One region of the Bradyrhizobium sp. 160 genome, then DNA from elsewhere that is predicted to be linked to it. Evidence: predicted binding sites of a transcription regulator. Region 1 holds the regulator's gene; the other holds the start of a gene.
The links. Region 1 encodes LexA, which represses DNA repair genes until DNA is damaged. Its sites were predicted from a motif close to TGTTCNNNNTGTGTTCNG; they were not measured.

Region 1 (7,751 bases):
TCCTGGCCTCGCTGATCGCAGGACTTGCGACCACGCCCTATGCCGCCTTCCACTTCCATCGCGTCACGCCGTTCGGCGTGCTCGCCAATCTCGGCGCGATGCCGGTGGTCTCGGCACTGGTGATGCCGGCGGGCCTGTTCGGCCTGCTCGCGGCTCCCTTTGGGCTTGACGGTGTGTTCTGGTGGCTGATGGGGATCGGCATCGACTGGATGGTCGCGGTGTCGCGCTGGGTTGCGGCGCTGCCCGGTGCAGTCGGCCGGATCCCTGCGTTCGGCACCGCGCCGTTGATCGCGGCAAGCCTCGGGATCATCGTGATGGGTCTGTTGCGCACGCCCTTGCGCTGGTCCGGTGCCTTGGTGCTGCTGGCTTCCATCGCGTGGGGGCTGTCGGTGCGGCAGCCCGATATCCTGATTGCCGGGGACGGCGCCAGCGTCGCGGTGCGGGGCAGGGACGGGCAGTTGCATGTGATCCGGGCGAGCAAGGATGGCTTTCTGCTCAAACAGTGGTTAGCTGCCGACGCCGATCCGCGCGATGCCGGGAGTAGCTCGCTGGCTGACGGCGTGTCGTGCGATGAGTCCGGCTGTGTGACGCCGCTTGCCGACGGTCGGCTGGTCGCGCTTTCCCTGCGCATCGATGCGCTGGCTGAGGATTGCAGTCGTGCCGCGCTGGTGGTCACGACGCGCCCCGCGCCGCCCGATTGCGCGGCGATGGTGGTCGACCGGCAACGTCTCGCCAGCCAAGGCGCGCTGGCATTGACGCAGCGTGGTGACGGCTTTGCGATTCAGGCGGTGAGAGCAAGAGGCACAAGCCGTCCCTGGCTGCCGGCCGGCGCCGGCGAGGGTGATTTCGACGGCAGCCTTGTGCCGAGGACGGCCGCGGCCCGCAACCGGGATGCAACGCCGGCGGAGACCGACCTGCAGGTCGACGATTAGGCGCCGGACGATTAAAAACAAACGCGAAGAGTAGGTCCGGGTCCGACCGGACGTTCCGCAGCATTAAATCTTACCATCTCGCCGGCCTCGGCCGGCGATGGCAATTTCAATCCTGGCCCGACCCCGCGGGCGGGGACGGCTCAGCCAATCGGCAAGCGCGTGATCGTCGACCGGCTATCGGCGACGATCTGCGGCTTGTGCTCGCGCTCGCTGACCGGCTGCGTCACCGGCAATTGCAGCACGGTTGCGCGCTGGCCTTCGACGAGCTGCGTCACCAGCACGTATTTGCCGTCGGGGAATTCGATCGCGTCATGATGGCGGTCGGGTATGTGCGGATCGATCTTGCCGAACTTGCCGACGCGGGAGTTGATGGTGCGCGTCCAGATCCAGCGATTATCGTAACGGACGTTGTCGGCGAAGGCGAGCTCCGTTCCCGGCAGCAGGCAGACGGCCACGGTCGGATCGGCCGCGGAAGCAAAGCCGCGCGTTGAGGTGCCGCGGAACGTTGTCGACACGATCGTCTCGCCGACTTCGGCGGGGCGAGATGCAACGGCATGCAGGCTGTAGTCACACATCGGGTGCTCCTCATTCGAAGATAGCAACCCGCGCCTCCTTCGGAGGCGCAAGCCTCTATCAGAGTGGAAGCACGTAACGCTCTGCTCCGTTGTAGGCAAATCTGCGGCTGGCGTTGCCGGACGCGATCACATTATCTTTCCCGAAGCCATAGGAACAAAGCTCGCTTCAGTGCATTCGGCGGATGCGAGCGCCCGTGGCCTACGGGCGCCGACCAGGGGAATGTGGCCAGCTTCGCCGTGGCTGTCGGTCGATGGCAGTTCGGGCGTTGCGGAAATGCTCGCTCCCTGCGTGCGCCGACTTGCGTGCGTGGTGCTGCAATTGAGTTGCGAATGCTTGCGCGGCCGATCAAGCGATCAGCACGCTGCGAAGGCGCTTAAGGCGATCCTGCACATCGTAATCTCCTAAGATCTCTTCACAAGCGATGAGTGCTTGGGGCCGCATGCCGAGGATGGAGCGCCGGAGAGAGGGGCCGGATAATCTGCGCAAGACCAAAAGACTATCCAGCTGGAGCGGACCGTCGTCCGCTCCAATCGGAATCATTGGTATCGAATGACCGCTAGCTCGTCTCAGTACTTGCGGTACAGCCCGATCAGCTTGCCCTGAATCTTCACCCGGTTCGGCGGCAGGATGCGCACCTCATAGGCGGCATTGGCGGGCTCGAGCGCGATCGACGCCCCCCGGCGGCGGAAGCGCTTGAGCGTCGCTTCCTCGTCGTCGATCAGGGCCACCACGATGTCGCCGGTATCGGCGCTCTCGTTACGCTGGATCAGCGCCATGTCGCCATCGAGAATGCCAGCTTCGACCATCGAATCGCCGCGCACTTCGAGTGCGTAGTGCTCGCCTGAGCCGAGCATGTCGGGCGGCACGCTGATGGTGTGACTGCGGGTCTGCAACGCTTCGATCGGCGTGCCGGCCGCGATGCGACCCATCACGGGCACCGCAACGGGACGCTCGCCCTCGTCCGCGGAAGAACTGGAGCTCGCGCGCACCTTGCCGAGATTGCCCTCGATGACGCTCGGCGTGAAGCCGCGGCGGCTGCCGGCGGCGGCCTGGAGCTCGGGCAGCTTGATCACCTCGATGGCGCGGGCGCGGTTGGGCAGGCGGCGGATGAAGCCGCGCTCCTCGAGCGCAGTGATCAGGCGATGGATGCCCGATTTCGAGCGCAGGTCGAGCGCATCCTTCATCTCGTCGAAGGAGGGCGGCACGCCGCTTTCCTTCAGACGTTCGCTGATGAACCGCAGAAGCTCGTATTGTTTGCGCGTTAACATCTCGACCAAAGTCCCCCGGTTGATGTCGTTCGATTCCGAGACGCTGAATTGGAGCGGTAGACCGCTACATGCTCGAAACAAATCATGAACGGACACTATATGTTCCATATGTGTTCCGCAACTGCTTAATTTACCGTGAACGCGGCAAAGTTCGCGGAACGCGTGTAGTGGATGCGTTCAGACGGGCAGGCGCAGCACCTCGCAAGGCGAGCCGGCCTCTGCCTTCGGAGCGAACGGTGCGCGGACGAGAAGTGCCTGTGCTGCAGCGAGATTCGCAAGCAGCGAGGAATCCTGGTGATCGACGGGAAGGGCCACCAGCGTGCCGTCGTCGCGCGTCTCCAGATGTGCGCGCAGATAGTCCGCGCGCATATCGTTTGCGTCCACATCGCGGCCGAGCACGGCGCGCTCTTGTCGGTGATGAATCACGGATCGTCCCGACAAGGCGCGAATCAGCGGCACCAGGAACAGGAAGGCGCACACGTAGGATGACACGGGATTACCCGGCAGGCCGATCACGCGCATCGCGCCGAGCCGCCCATGCATCATCGGCTTGCCCGGGCGCATCGCGATCTTCCAGAACGCCATCGCGACGCCTTCGTCCCTCAGCGCCTGCTGGACCAGATCGTGGTCGCCGACCGACGCGCCGCCGCTCGTGACCAGGATCTCGGCGCCGCTCTCGCGGGCGCGGCGGATGCCGGCAGTGGTGGCCTCCAGCGTATCGGCGACAATGCCAAGGTCGATGGTATCGGCCCCCTCGCTGCGGGCGAGCGCGTGCAGGGCGTAGCCGTTGGAATAGACGATCTGGCCGCGACCGGGCGTGGTTCCCGGCATTACCAGTTCGTCGCCGGTGGCGAGGATCGCGACCTTCGGACGGCGGCAGACGGCAAGCTGCGGATGATTCATGGCGGCGGCGAGTGCGAGATCGCGCTCGGTGAGACGGGTTCCCTTGCGCAGGAGCAGGTCGCCTTCGGAGAAGTCGACGCCCGCGGGGCGGATGTGGCGGCCGGCAATGGCGGCTTCCTTGATCGTGATGCGCTTGCCGTCCGCAACCGTGTCCTCCTGGATCACGACTGCGTCGGCACCGTTGGGAATGACGCCGCCGGTGAAGATCCGCACGGCTTCGCCGGGGCCCAGCGTTCCCGCGAATGGACGACCCGCCGCCACCTCGCCAATCAAGGTGAGCGCACTATCGAGCTTTGTTGCATCGCTCGCGCGCACCGCGTAGCCGTCCATCGCCGACATTGCTTCCGGCGGCTGTGTGCGCAGCGCCGCGACATCGCGTGCGAGCACGCGATGATAGGCCTCGTTGAGGGAAACCATCGCTTCAGGCAGCGGCTCCGCACCTGCCAGCACCGCGGCAAGCGCGTCAGAAACCGGCATCAAGGCCAAGGGCGGAAACTCCTGCTGAGCATATCGGCAATGGGCGGCGAAAGTTCTAGCCGAGTGCAGGCGTGAGGCAAAGGCGCCGACAGGATGATTTATCCTGCGTGATCTCCGTCATGAAGAATCGTGCGCAGACCGGTCACGGCATGATCCGGAAGGCGAGACAGACCGGTACGAGGATAGCCATGGCGAGGACGACAAGGATGAGCGCCACGGCCAGCATCGGATCAACTCTGCGTCTGTTCGCCCGAACTGACGCCGGCTGTCACGTCCGGAGCTTTGGGGCTTTGATCCTTGTCCGGCAGCGGATCGGCCTGCGACTTTAGGTCGGCGGCCTTGCTGATCAGCTTGGCGGAGAGGCGCGAATCCGAGGTGGTCTTGGCGAATTCGAGCAGCAAGGAGGCTTGCTTTGTGAGGTAGGCTTTGCCCAGCACGAGAATAAGTCCGATGTAGACGTCCCAACGGACTCATAGAGTCCGGAGGGAGGTATTCCGTTCCCGGAACTCTGTACAAAAATGTACAAAGTGAATTGGTCCCTACCCGAGCGGATTTGGGTGCCCGGAACCCGACCCGATCCGGTCGGCATCGGTGGTCAAATTCCCAACGCTAGCAAGGCCTTGCCGACATCACCGGGCGAGGTGACATGCACCGCCGTCAGTCCACGCGCTCGCGCCCCCTCGATGTTCTCGGCAAGGTCGTCGAAGAAGACGATTCGGCTGGCTGGCAGGCCGATCGCCGCCACGACATGATCGAACGCCTCTGCATCCGGTTTGCGCAGGCCGATGCTGGACGACAGATAGAGCTCGCGGAAATGCCCGAGCACCCCGGCATATTCCTTCGAGAAATAGTCGACATGTGGCCGGTTGGTGTTGGAGAAGGCATATAGCGGCACCTGCTTCGCCGCGCGCGGCAAGAGCTCGGCGATCTCAGGCATCTCGCCGGCGAAGATCGCGTTCCATCCCTCCAGAAATTGCGCGTCGGAAATGCCGATCCCGAGCGATGAACGCAGCGATTGGAAATAATCCTCGTCGCTGATCTTGCCGACCTCGTGCAGCCGGTAGGCCTCGTCACGCACATAGCGTGCGACGATGGCCTCGGGCTGGCAGCCCGCATGCCCCGCCCAGCAGGCGATCGCCTTGGAGAAATCGATATCGAGCACCACGCGGCCGAGATCGAACAGGAGCGCATCGGCGCTACCGGGGGAGAGTGAGGTCATCGCGTTCTTTCACTTTTCAGTATCGGTAGGGCTCGTGGTCGAACAGCGGGAACGCGCTGAACACGCTCGGCGCATTCGTTGCGGTCGCCTGATGCAGGCAGGATTTGTCGACTTCGGCGAACGAGGTGGCACCCAGGAGGCCGAGGCAGCGCAGCACTTCGTCCTCCAGCAGTTCCAGCATTCGCATCACGCCTGCTTCGCCGGCCGCGGCCAGCGCCCAGCATTGCAGCCGGCCGATGCCGACGATGTCGGCGCCGGCCGCGATCGCCTTGACGATGTCGGTGCCGCGGCAGAAGCCGCCATCGACCATGATCTTGGCGCGGCCCTTCACCGCCTCGACGATTTCAGGCAGCACATGCATGGCGCCGCGGCCGTGATCGAGCTGACGGCCGCCATGGTTGGAGACGTAGATCCACTCGACACCGTGATCGATCGCGATCTGAGCGTCCTCGGCGGTGGCGATGCCCTTCAGGATCAGTGGGATCCTGAACTTGTCCTTGATCATCTTCACCGTCCGCCATTCCAGACCCTTCTGGAAATCGCCGCCGGTCGCGCGCAGGCGGCTTTCGCGAACGTAGCGCTTGGCGATGTCACGTTCGCGACGGCTGTAATGGGCGGTGTCGACAGTCAGGCAGAACGCGGCATAGCCGTTCTTCTCGCTCCGGCTGACGACATCGGCGACGAAGGCATCGTCGCCGCGGACATAGAGCTGATAGAGCCGCAGCGCGTCGGGCGCGGCCTCGCCGGTCTTCTCGAGCCCCGGCTCGGACACCGAGCTCAACATGTGCGCCGCACCGAAGGTGCCGGCGGCGCGCGCGACGCTTGCCGCGCCATCGGGATCGAAGATCTCCAGCGCACCGACGGGGGCGAGCACCACCGGCAGCCGCATCCTGCGGCCGAACTGCTCGACGGAGCCGTCGACCTTGCGAACGTCGCGCAGCACGCGCGGGCGGAAGGCGATCTCGTCCAGCGCCATGCGGTTGCGGCGCATCGTGGTCTCGGTCTCGGCAGCGCCGACGATGTAGTCCCAGGCATTCTGGTTGAGGTTGGCGCGCGCCTTCCGGATGAACTCGTGCAGGTTCTGGAACGGCTCGTTGCTGGCGCCGAGTTCGACGTTCCTGTCCGGCCGGATGCGGGGCGCGTCATTCATTGTTGTCCTCCCGAGAATTTGAAGTCTTGTCGCCATCGCCTAGCGTGTCCGGCCCTCCAAAACCATCCTAAAATCGCATAGCTGCGAGGCGTGGGCGGCCGACCGATGCCGCGTTGCGCGAAGCGGTTTCGGAACGTTGCCAAAAGTTTAAGCCGAAGCGAAGGGATTTCGCCGGCGTACCGCCGCCGGCCTTCCAGGCGGCCTTGAAGAAACCAGAATGGTGTTGTGAGAGGTGACCTGGATCGCCATTTGCATGGCGGCTTCCAAGCCCGAGAGATAAGCCCTCAACAGAACCGCTAAGCAAAAGGCCAGCCTATCCATGCGGAAAACCCTGCTGTTCCCCCTGGGCGCGCTCACGGGAGTGTGTCTGACCCTTCTGGTAGCCAGTCCCCACGGCAGCGTGTGGGCGGCACGGGCGGCGGCGAGCGCGGACGATGCCTATTCCCAGCTCAATCTGTTCGGCGCAGTGTTCGAGCGGGTCAAGGCGAACTATGTTGAGAAGCCCGACAATGCCAAGCTGATCGAAGGCGCGATCACGGGCATGGTGACCTCGCTCGATCCGCACTCGCGCTACATGAATGCCAAGGCCTGGACCGAGATGCAGGAGACCACCTCCGGCGAGTTTGGCGGGCTCGGCATCGAGGTCACGATGGAGGATGGCCTCGTCAAGGTCGTCTCGCCGATCGACGACACGCCGGCCTCGAAGGCCGGCATCATGTCCGGCGACCTCATCAGCAAGATCGACGGCGAGGCCGTGCAGGGCATGACGCTCGAGCAGGCCGTCAACAAGATGAAGGGGCCGGTCGCCACCAAGACCAAGCTCACCATCGTGCGCAAGGGTGCCGACGCGCCGCTCGACGTCGCGATCACCCGCGAGATCATCCATGTGCGCCCGGTGCGCTTCCACGTCGAGAATGGCGACATCGGCTATATCCGCATCACCTCGTTCAACGAGCAGACCACCGACGGCCTGAAGAAGGCGATCGCGTCGGTCTCCAAGGAGGTCCCTCCGGAGAAGCTCGCAGGCTATGTTGTGGACCTGCGCAACAATCCCGGCGGCCTGCTCGACCAGGCCGTCTCGGTGTCGAGCGCATTCCTCCAGCGTGGCGAGGTCGTCTCGACCCGCGGGCGCAATCCGGAAGAAACCCAGCGCTTCACCGCGCATGGCGGCGATCTCACCAAGGGCAAGCCGCTGGTGGTTCTGGTCAATGGCGGCTCGGCGTCGG
Region 2 (7,751 bases), on a different contig from region 1:
GGGCGAGCCGATCCGCGAGCAGAAGCTGGTCAGGGCCGAAGGCTCCGGCTTCATGGCTGCGATCCTGCCCTCCGGCATGCGGGCCGTATCCACCGAAATTTCAGCCGAGACCGGCGCCGGCGGCTTCATCCTGCCGAACGACCGCGTCGACATCGTGCTGACCCGCCGCCTGAAGAATCCCGACACCAACGGATCGACCGGCGGCAACGATCTGATCGTGTCCGAGGTCATCCTGACCAACATCCGCGTGCTCGCGATCGACCAGGCGCCGAAGGAAAAGGACGGCCAGACCGCCGTGATCGGCAAGACCGTCACGCTCGAGCTCAAGCCCGACCAGGTCGCCACGCTGTCGGCTGCGCGCCAGGGCGGCACGCTCCAGCTCGCGCTGCGGAGCATCGTCGATGCCAACGCAGTCGACGGGTCGCCCGAGGACCAGGCGGTCAAGCGTCCCGGTGGCGTGAACGTAATTCGTTATGGCGTGCAGGCGCGCCAACTGACGTCACAGAAGTGATGATGGGGACAGTATGAACTACGGGGATGATCGGACGGGCCTGCGCATTCGGGGGAAGCGCGCGCGCTCGTTCTTGGCGGGGACGATGCTGCTGCTGGGGCTGCTCGCAGCCTCCGACCGGCTCAGTGCCGCGGATGCCCCGGTCGGCGATCAGGCACCGATGCAGGCGCCTGATCTCGGTGTGTCCTCGGTCGCGACGATCGCGCCGGCGCGGACGCGCTTTCTGTCGCTCGGCGTCGGCAAGTCCGTCGTCATCGACCTGCCGCGCGAGGTCAAGGACGTGCTGGTGGCCGATCCCAAGATCGCCAATGCCGTAATCCGCTCGGCGCAGCGCGCCTATATCATCGGCGGCCAGGTCGGCCAGACCAACGTGGTGTTCTTCACCGCCGACGGCCAGCAGGTCGCCTCCTACGACATCGCGGTGAAGCGCGACCTCAACGGCATGCGCACCGCGCTGCGCCAGTCGCTGCCGGGCGTGCAGATCGAAGGCATCGGCGACAGCGTGATGCTGACCGGCTCGGTCTCGAGCCCGGTCGAGGCACAGCAGGCGGGCGACGTCGCCGCAAAGCTCGTCGGCGGCTCGGACAAGGTCGTCAACAACATCGTCGTTCGCGGCCGCGACCAGGTGATGCTCAAGGTCGTGGTCGGCGAAGTGCGCCGCGATATCGTCAAGCAGCTGGGCGTCGATCTCAGCGCCAGCCTGAACGCCGGCACCGCGGTGGTGAATTTCAACAATTCCAACCCGTTCTCGGTCTCAGGCGGCCCTCTCGTCAGCAGCAACGGGCTCGGTGTTACCGGACTCGCAAAAGGCGTGGCCACCGTCAACGCCACGATGCGCGCGATGGAAAGCGCCGGCGTCATGCGCACGCTCGCCGAGCCGAGCCTAACCGCGATCTCCGGCGAGTCCGCCACCTTCATCGCCGGCGGTGAATTCCCGATTCCGGCCGGCTATTCCTGCGATCCGGTCACCCACGTCTGTACCACCCAGATCACCTATAAGAAGTTCGGCATCTCCCTGAACTTCACGCCGGTCGTGCTGAGCGAAGGACGTATCAGCCTGCGCGTGATGACCGAAGTCTCGGAGCTGTCGAATCAGAACGCCATCTCGGTGACGCAGGCGGTGTCCGCGGGCCAGACTAGCTCGATCACCATTCCCTCGGTTCAGACCCGCCGCGCCGAAACGACACTGGAAATTCCCTCCGGCGGCTCGATGGCGATGGCCGGCCTGATCCAGCAGCAGACCAAGCAGGCGATCAACGGCCTGCCCGGCGTGGACCAGGTGCCGATCATCGGCGCGCTGTTCCGCAGCCAGGACTTCGTCAACAACGAAACCGAGTTGATGGTGATCGTGACGCCCTATGTGGTGCGCGCCGTCGCCCAGAAGGAATTGTCGCGGCCCGACGACGGTTTCGCGCCGGCTTCCGACGCGCAGACGGCGCTGCTCGGCCGCATGAACCGCCTTTATGGCATCACGCGCCGCGTCGATCCCATCAACGGCACGCCCGGCGATTTCGGCTTCATCATCGATTGACGACGAGCGGACGGCCTGGGGACCGGAGCAGAAACGGGGCAAGAGGGGAATCAAGCGATGACGAGGACGATAGCCGACCGACGCCGCCCTTTGAGCGTCGCGCTGGTGCTGACGGGGCTGTCCGTCATGCTGGGCGCGTGCAACACCACCGGTGAAATCGTCACTCAGACAGTGCCGACCGACTATCGCCAGCGCCACCCGATCGCGGTGCAGGAGGGTAGGCGCTCGATCGTGATCTTCGTCGGCAAGGCGCGCGGCGGCCTCTCGGCCGCGCAGCACGCCGATGTCGCTGGCATTGCCCGGGATTGGATGCGCGAAGGCACCGGCTCCGTCGTCGTCGACGTGCCCGTCGACACCGCGAATTCGCGTGCCGCGGCGGCGACTTATCGAGAAATTCGTTCCGCGCTCGCATCCGGCGGCGTGCCCTCGCACGCCATCCTCCAGCATCCCTATCGTCCCGAAGACCCCGGCCTCCTGCCGACGATCCGGCTGAGCTATTCCAAACTCAGCGCGGTGGCCGGACCCTGCGGGTTGTGGCCGGAAGACGTTGGTCCGAACATCCTCGACCCCGGCTACAATGAGAACCGGCCGTATTTCAATCTGGGCTGCGCCAGCCAGCGCAACCTCGCGGCCATGATCGACAATCCCGCCGACCTCGAGCAGCCGCGCGCCGAGACGCCCGCCTACACCGCACGGCGCGACATCGCCTTCGACCGCTATCGCAAGGGCTCGACGACCGCGACTTCCTATCCCGAGGCCGACAAGGCCAAACTTAGCGACACCGGCAAATGACTGGCATCCACGACGAAGAAGCGGACGATCCGCGGCACCCCGACGAACACATTGCACCGGTTCCTCGCATCTCGGTGCAGGCCTTTTGCGAGACCGAGCAGACGCTCGCCGCGGTGACCGCGGCGGGGGAGGATCGGCGGCTCGCCAAGGCGCATCTCACCGCCAGGGACGGTGGTCTCGCTGCGGCAATCGAAGTCTATGAAACGATGCCGACGCCGAACGTGATCGTGATCGAATCCGACGGCACGCGTGACATCCTGGAGGGGCTCGACGACCTCGCCGGCGTCTGCGACCCCGGCACCCGCGTCGTGGTGATCGGCAATCCCAACGACACCGCGCCCTATCGCGAGCTGGTCCGCCGCGGCGTCAACGACTACGTGGTCGGGCCAGTCGAAACCCTCGACGTCGTCCGCTCGATCTGTAGCCTGTTCTCGGCATCCGAAGCCATCATCACCGGCCGCGTCATCGCGGTGGTCGGCGCCAAGGGCGGCGTCGGCGCGTCCACCGTTGCGCACAATGTGGCCTGGACCATCGCCCGCGACCTCGCGCTCGATTCCGTCGTGATCGATCTCGACCTCGCCTTCGGTACTGCGAGCCTCGACTACAATCAGGATCCGCTGCAGGGCATCGCCAACGCGGTGCTATCGCAGGACCGGCCCGACACGGCGCTGATGGAGCGCCTGCTTGCCAAATGCACCGAGCGCCTCAGCCTGCTGGCGGCCCCCGCGACGCTCGACCGCGTCTACGATTTCGGCGCCGAAGCTTTTGATGCGGTGTTCGACACGCTGCGCATGACCACGCCCTGCATCGTGCTCGACGTACCCCACCAATGGTCGGGCTGGACGCGGCGGGCGCTGGTCAACGCCGACGACATCGTGATCGTGGCCGAGCCCGATCTCGCCAATTTGCGCAACACCAAGAACATGCTGAGCGTGCTCAAGGCGGCGCGCCCGAACGACCGGCCGCCGCTGTACTGTCTCAACCAGGTCGGCATGCACAAGCGCGCGGAGATCGAGGTCAAGGCTTTCGCCAAAACCATGGAGAGCCAGCCGCTCGCGGTGATCCCGTTCGATTCGAAGCTGTTCTCGACCGCCGCCAACAACGGCCAGATGATCGCGGAGATCTCCAAGAGCCACCGCACCACCCTTCTGTTCCAGAACATGGCCAACCGCCTCGCCGGCCGCGGCGAGGTGAAGAAGCCGAGGCGCTCGCTGCTCGGCCCGCTGCTGAAGAAGCTGAAGGGCAGGTCGGGCCGCGGATCCGCCCCGCATCGCAAGGCGTCGTAGGGGCTGGACGCGTTTTCGAGCGACGGATCCGGGTTCGCGTCAAGAAAGCGCGCCAAAAACGAGATCTAAACGGCGCGGGCTATTTGTCCGCCCGCTGCTGCTTCTTCGCCAGCAATTGCCGCAGCGCCGTGACCTTTGCCGCCGCCTGATCCGGCGGCAGGTCGGTCCTCACGATAGCCTCGGCCTCGGCCTGCTTTCCTTCCAGTCCCAGCACCAGCGCGAGATTGGCGCGCACGCGGGAATCGGCGGGATTGCGCTCGTGCGCGCGGCGCATCGTTTCCTCCGCCCGCGGCAGATTGTTCTGGAGCATGTAAGACAGGCCGAGATTGGACAAAACCTGCGGCTCGTCGGGCACGATCTTCAAGGCGGTCGCATAATATTGCTGCGCCTCCTCATTGCGGCCGAGCTGATCGAGCGCCGCGCCCTGCGCCGACAGGATGCGCCAGTCCGGATCCTCGGGCGTATGCGCTCGGCCGAGGACGTCGAAGGCCTGCTGGAAATTGCCGTTGTCAGCGAGCGCGCGGCCATAGCCGGCGAGCAATGCCTTGTTGCTGGGATGGCCGAGCACGGCCTGCTCCATCACCGCGACCGCCTGCGCCCGCTGGCCGCTATCGCGCAGCGCCTTGCCATAGGCGAGCACAACGCCGGGATCACCGGGCGTGGCGCGATAGCGTTCGCGCAAGGTGTCCATGTCCGGCTTGGCGTCGGCCTTCACACTGGCTTCAGATCTGACGCCGAGCGCGCCGGTGACATCCTCGATGCCATTGGTCTGGCAGCCGGCGAGGACAAGCACCATCAACGCGGGAAGCAGGAATTTCGCCGAAGGAGAGGCGGGAGACGGACGCTTGGACATACTCTGATCACTCGGCGACTGATCAGAGATGCTTACCCATTAACGCTAAAGCCCCGTTAAGGAGGCGCGACCATTAAGGTCTAATCGACGAACTCCGCGCCGAACTCGCAGCCGATGCGCCAGCGCAGGCGGCATTGGCGGGAATAATCGGGCGCGAAGATGATGGTGAATTGCGGCGGCACTTCCAGGAATTCCGCCACCACTTTCACGCCGCCATCCGAGATATCCGTGATCGTGCAGTCGCGCGGCAGCGAGCCCGCGCCAAAATGGATTTTGGCGAGCCGGCTGCATACCCGACGTTCGCTTCTCCGGCGATTTGCAAGCATTTGAATTCTTCACCCGTTAGACCACGGCCCATCCCGCAAGCGTAGGAGTAGCGGACATTCGTTGGAATGTGCTGAGGGGAGCCGCTCGCATTCGAGGCGTAGTGTCCGCTTCACGTTTACGATCGGATAGTACTTTTGTCGGTCCTTGGACATGTTCCTGTATTGTTCTTGCGCAAGGCGCCCGACTCTGCTACCCCTAATCGCGCGAAAGGGCAGGCTGGTTCGAGCATGGTTCAGCGGGTTTCTACCGTCGCCTTTGAGGGGATTGAGGCCCGTGCGGTCGACGTGCAGGTGCAGGTCGCCCCAGGGCTGCCGGCCTTCGCCATCGTCGGCCTGCCGGACAAGGCGGTGTCGGAGGCACGCGAGCGGGTGCGTTCGGCCCTGATCGCCTCGGGGCTGGCGCTGCCGGCGCGGCGGATCATCGTCAATCTGGCCCCGGCCGACCTGCCCAAGGAGGGCAGCCATTACGACCTGCCGATCGCGCTCGGGCTGATGGCGGCGATCGGCGCGATCCCGCCCGATGCACTGGCTGGCTTCACCGTTCTCGGCGAGCTCGGCCTCGACGGATCGATTGCGCCGGTCGCAGGTGTCCTGCCCGCCGCGATCGGCGCCAATGCGCGCGAGGAGGGCCTGATCTGCCCGGCAGCCTGCGGCTCGGAGGCGGCCTGGGCGAGCCCGGACATCCAGATCATCGCCGCACAATCACTCATTCAGATCGCCAACCATTTCAAGGGCACGCAGGTGCTGTCGCGGCCCTCGCCGAAGGTGCATGAGGCCGCCGCCTCGTCCCTCGACCTGCGCGATATCAAGGGCCAGGAGAGCGCCAAGCGGGCGCTCGAGATCGCAGCCGCGGGCGGACATCACCTGCTGATGATCGGCGCGCCTGGCGCCGGCAAATCGATGCTGGCGGCCCGCCTGCCCTCGATCCTGCCGCCGCTGTCGCCAGGCGAACTGCTCGAAGTCTCGATGATCGCCTCCGTCGCCGGCGAGATCGAGGGCGGCGCGCTAACCGCGCGGCGGCCGTTCCGCTCGCCGCATCATTCCGCCAGCATGGCCGCGCTCACCGGCGGCGGCGTGCGCGCCAAGCCCGGCGAGATCTCGCTGGCGCATCAGGGCGTGCTGTTCCTCGACGAGCTGCCGGAGTTCGATCCGCGCGTGCTGGATTCGCTGCGCCAGCCCCTCGAGAACGGCGAGGTCGCGGTGTCGCGCGCCAATCATCGCGTCACCTACCCTGCCCGCTTCATGCTGGTGGCCGCAATGAATCCCTGCCGCTGCGGCAACGCGTTCGAGCCGGGCTATGCCTGCAAGCGCGGCCGCATCGACCGCTGCACCGGCGACTACCAGGCGCGCATCTCGGGTCCCTTGATGGATCGCATTGATCTGCGCATCGAGGTGCCGGCGGTGACCGCGGCCGATTTGATTCTGCCGCCGCCAGCGGAAGGCTCCGCCGAAGTCGCCGCGCGCGTGGCGGCGGCACGCGACATCCAGCTCGCGCGTTATGCGGATGCCGGCCTGCCCAACGTCCGCACCAATGCCGAGGCGCCGGCCTCGGTCCTCGAAGAGATCGCAAAACCGGATGCGCAAGGCGCCAAGCTATTGCGGGACGCGGCGGAGACCATGCGGCTGTCGGCGCGCGGCTATCACCGCGTGCTGCGGGTCGCGCGCACGCTGGCCGATCTCGATAACGCGGACAAGATCGGCCGGCTGCACCTCGCCGAAGCGCTGTCCTACCGCGCACTCGCGGAGGATGTACGGCAGATGGCGTGAAGCCCGCACGCATCAACCCGGCGGTAACGAGTTTCCTTTACGCTCTGCAAACCATAAGCCGCATGTGTTTCCAACACGAGTTCCCGCGGGGCGGGCGAGTAGAGTGTCATGTTGCGTTTCAAGATCCTGGCGTCGGTTGTTCCCCTGTTGGCGGCGGCGGTGTTCGCCCGCGCCGAGATCGGATCGGTCTCGCATCCCTGCATTGCCCTGGGCGAGACCTCGGTCGAGCTCACCTCCGTGTTCTGGACCGCCGGCGTGCATGTCGCCTTCACCGATGATCCCGCGCAGGCCACGGTACGGGTCCAGGTCACCGACAATGCGGACGCTGCGGACTTCGCGGTGGTCGACGATGGCCTCGGCTCGGAATCGGATTCCTGCCAGGGCAATCCGTCGACACGCCTGGTCTCGATCGCCGCGCAGCCCGTCGACGGCGGCCAGGTGATCTATCTCTCCACCGAAGGACCGGCCGATTACCGCATCTATGTGCGCTCGAAGACGTTCTCGCAGCGCGAGGCCGCGGCGCTGATCGTCGGCGCCCGCGGCGGCCATGGCCACCTGCAGGCCGCCTCGCTCTAAAGCGCGCTGAGATCACGATCGCGCTTTAGCTTCTTGCTTGAGCATGATCTTTTCGGAAAATCGCTGCACACTTTTGCGGATCATGCTCTGAAGCGTTAACACCTCGTCA

Region 2: IVA98_RS09790 (YifB family Mg chelatase-like AAA ATPase) is a predicted target of LexA. The motif match lies at 5,452-5,469, and genes of this name have one in related genera.

The regions. Positions count from the first base shown of each region.
Region 1 is NZ_JADPKD010000008.1:596,575-604,325, reverse strand. Features, by position in the region: partial or broken gene IVA98_RS05630 (ComEC/Rec2 family competence protein) at 1-932, shown strand, start outside; gene IVA98_RS05625 (hypothetical protein) at 1,073-1,507, opposite strand; gene lexA (transcriptional repressor LexA) at 2,075-2,776, opposite strand; gene IVA98_RS05615 (molybdopterin molybdotransferase MoeA) at 2,954-4,165, opposite strand; gene IVA98_RS05610 (hypothetical protein) at 4,387-4,593, opposite strand; gene IVA98_RS05605 (HAD family hydrolase) at 4,752-5,375, opposite strand; gene IVA98_RS05600 (alpha-hydroxy acid oxidase) at 5,392-6,525, opposite strand; gene IVA98_RS05595 (S41 family peptidase) at 6,845-7,751, shown strand, end outside.
Region 2 is NZ_JADPKD010000028.1:36,577-44,327, reverse strand. Features, by position in the region: gene cpaB (Flp pilus assembly protein CpaB) at 1-511, shown strand, start outside; gene IVA98_RS09815 (type II and III secretion system protein family protein) at 525-2,042, shown strand; gene IVA98_RS09810 (CpaD family pilus assembly protein) at 2,100-2,834, shown strand; gene IVA98_RS09805 (CpaE/TadZ family protein) at 2,831-4,120, shown strand; gene IVA98_RS09800 (tetratricopeptide repeat protein) at 4,200-4,973, opposite strand; gene IVA98_RS09795 (PilZ domain-containing protein) at 5,054-5,299, opposite strand; gene IVA98_RS09790 (YifB family Mg chelatase-like AAA ATPase) at 5,528-7,066, shown strand; gene IVA98_RS09785 (hypothetical protein) at 7,175-7,642, shown strand.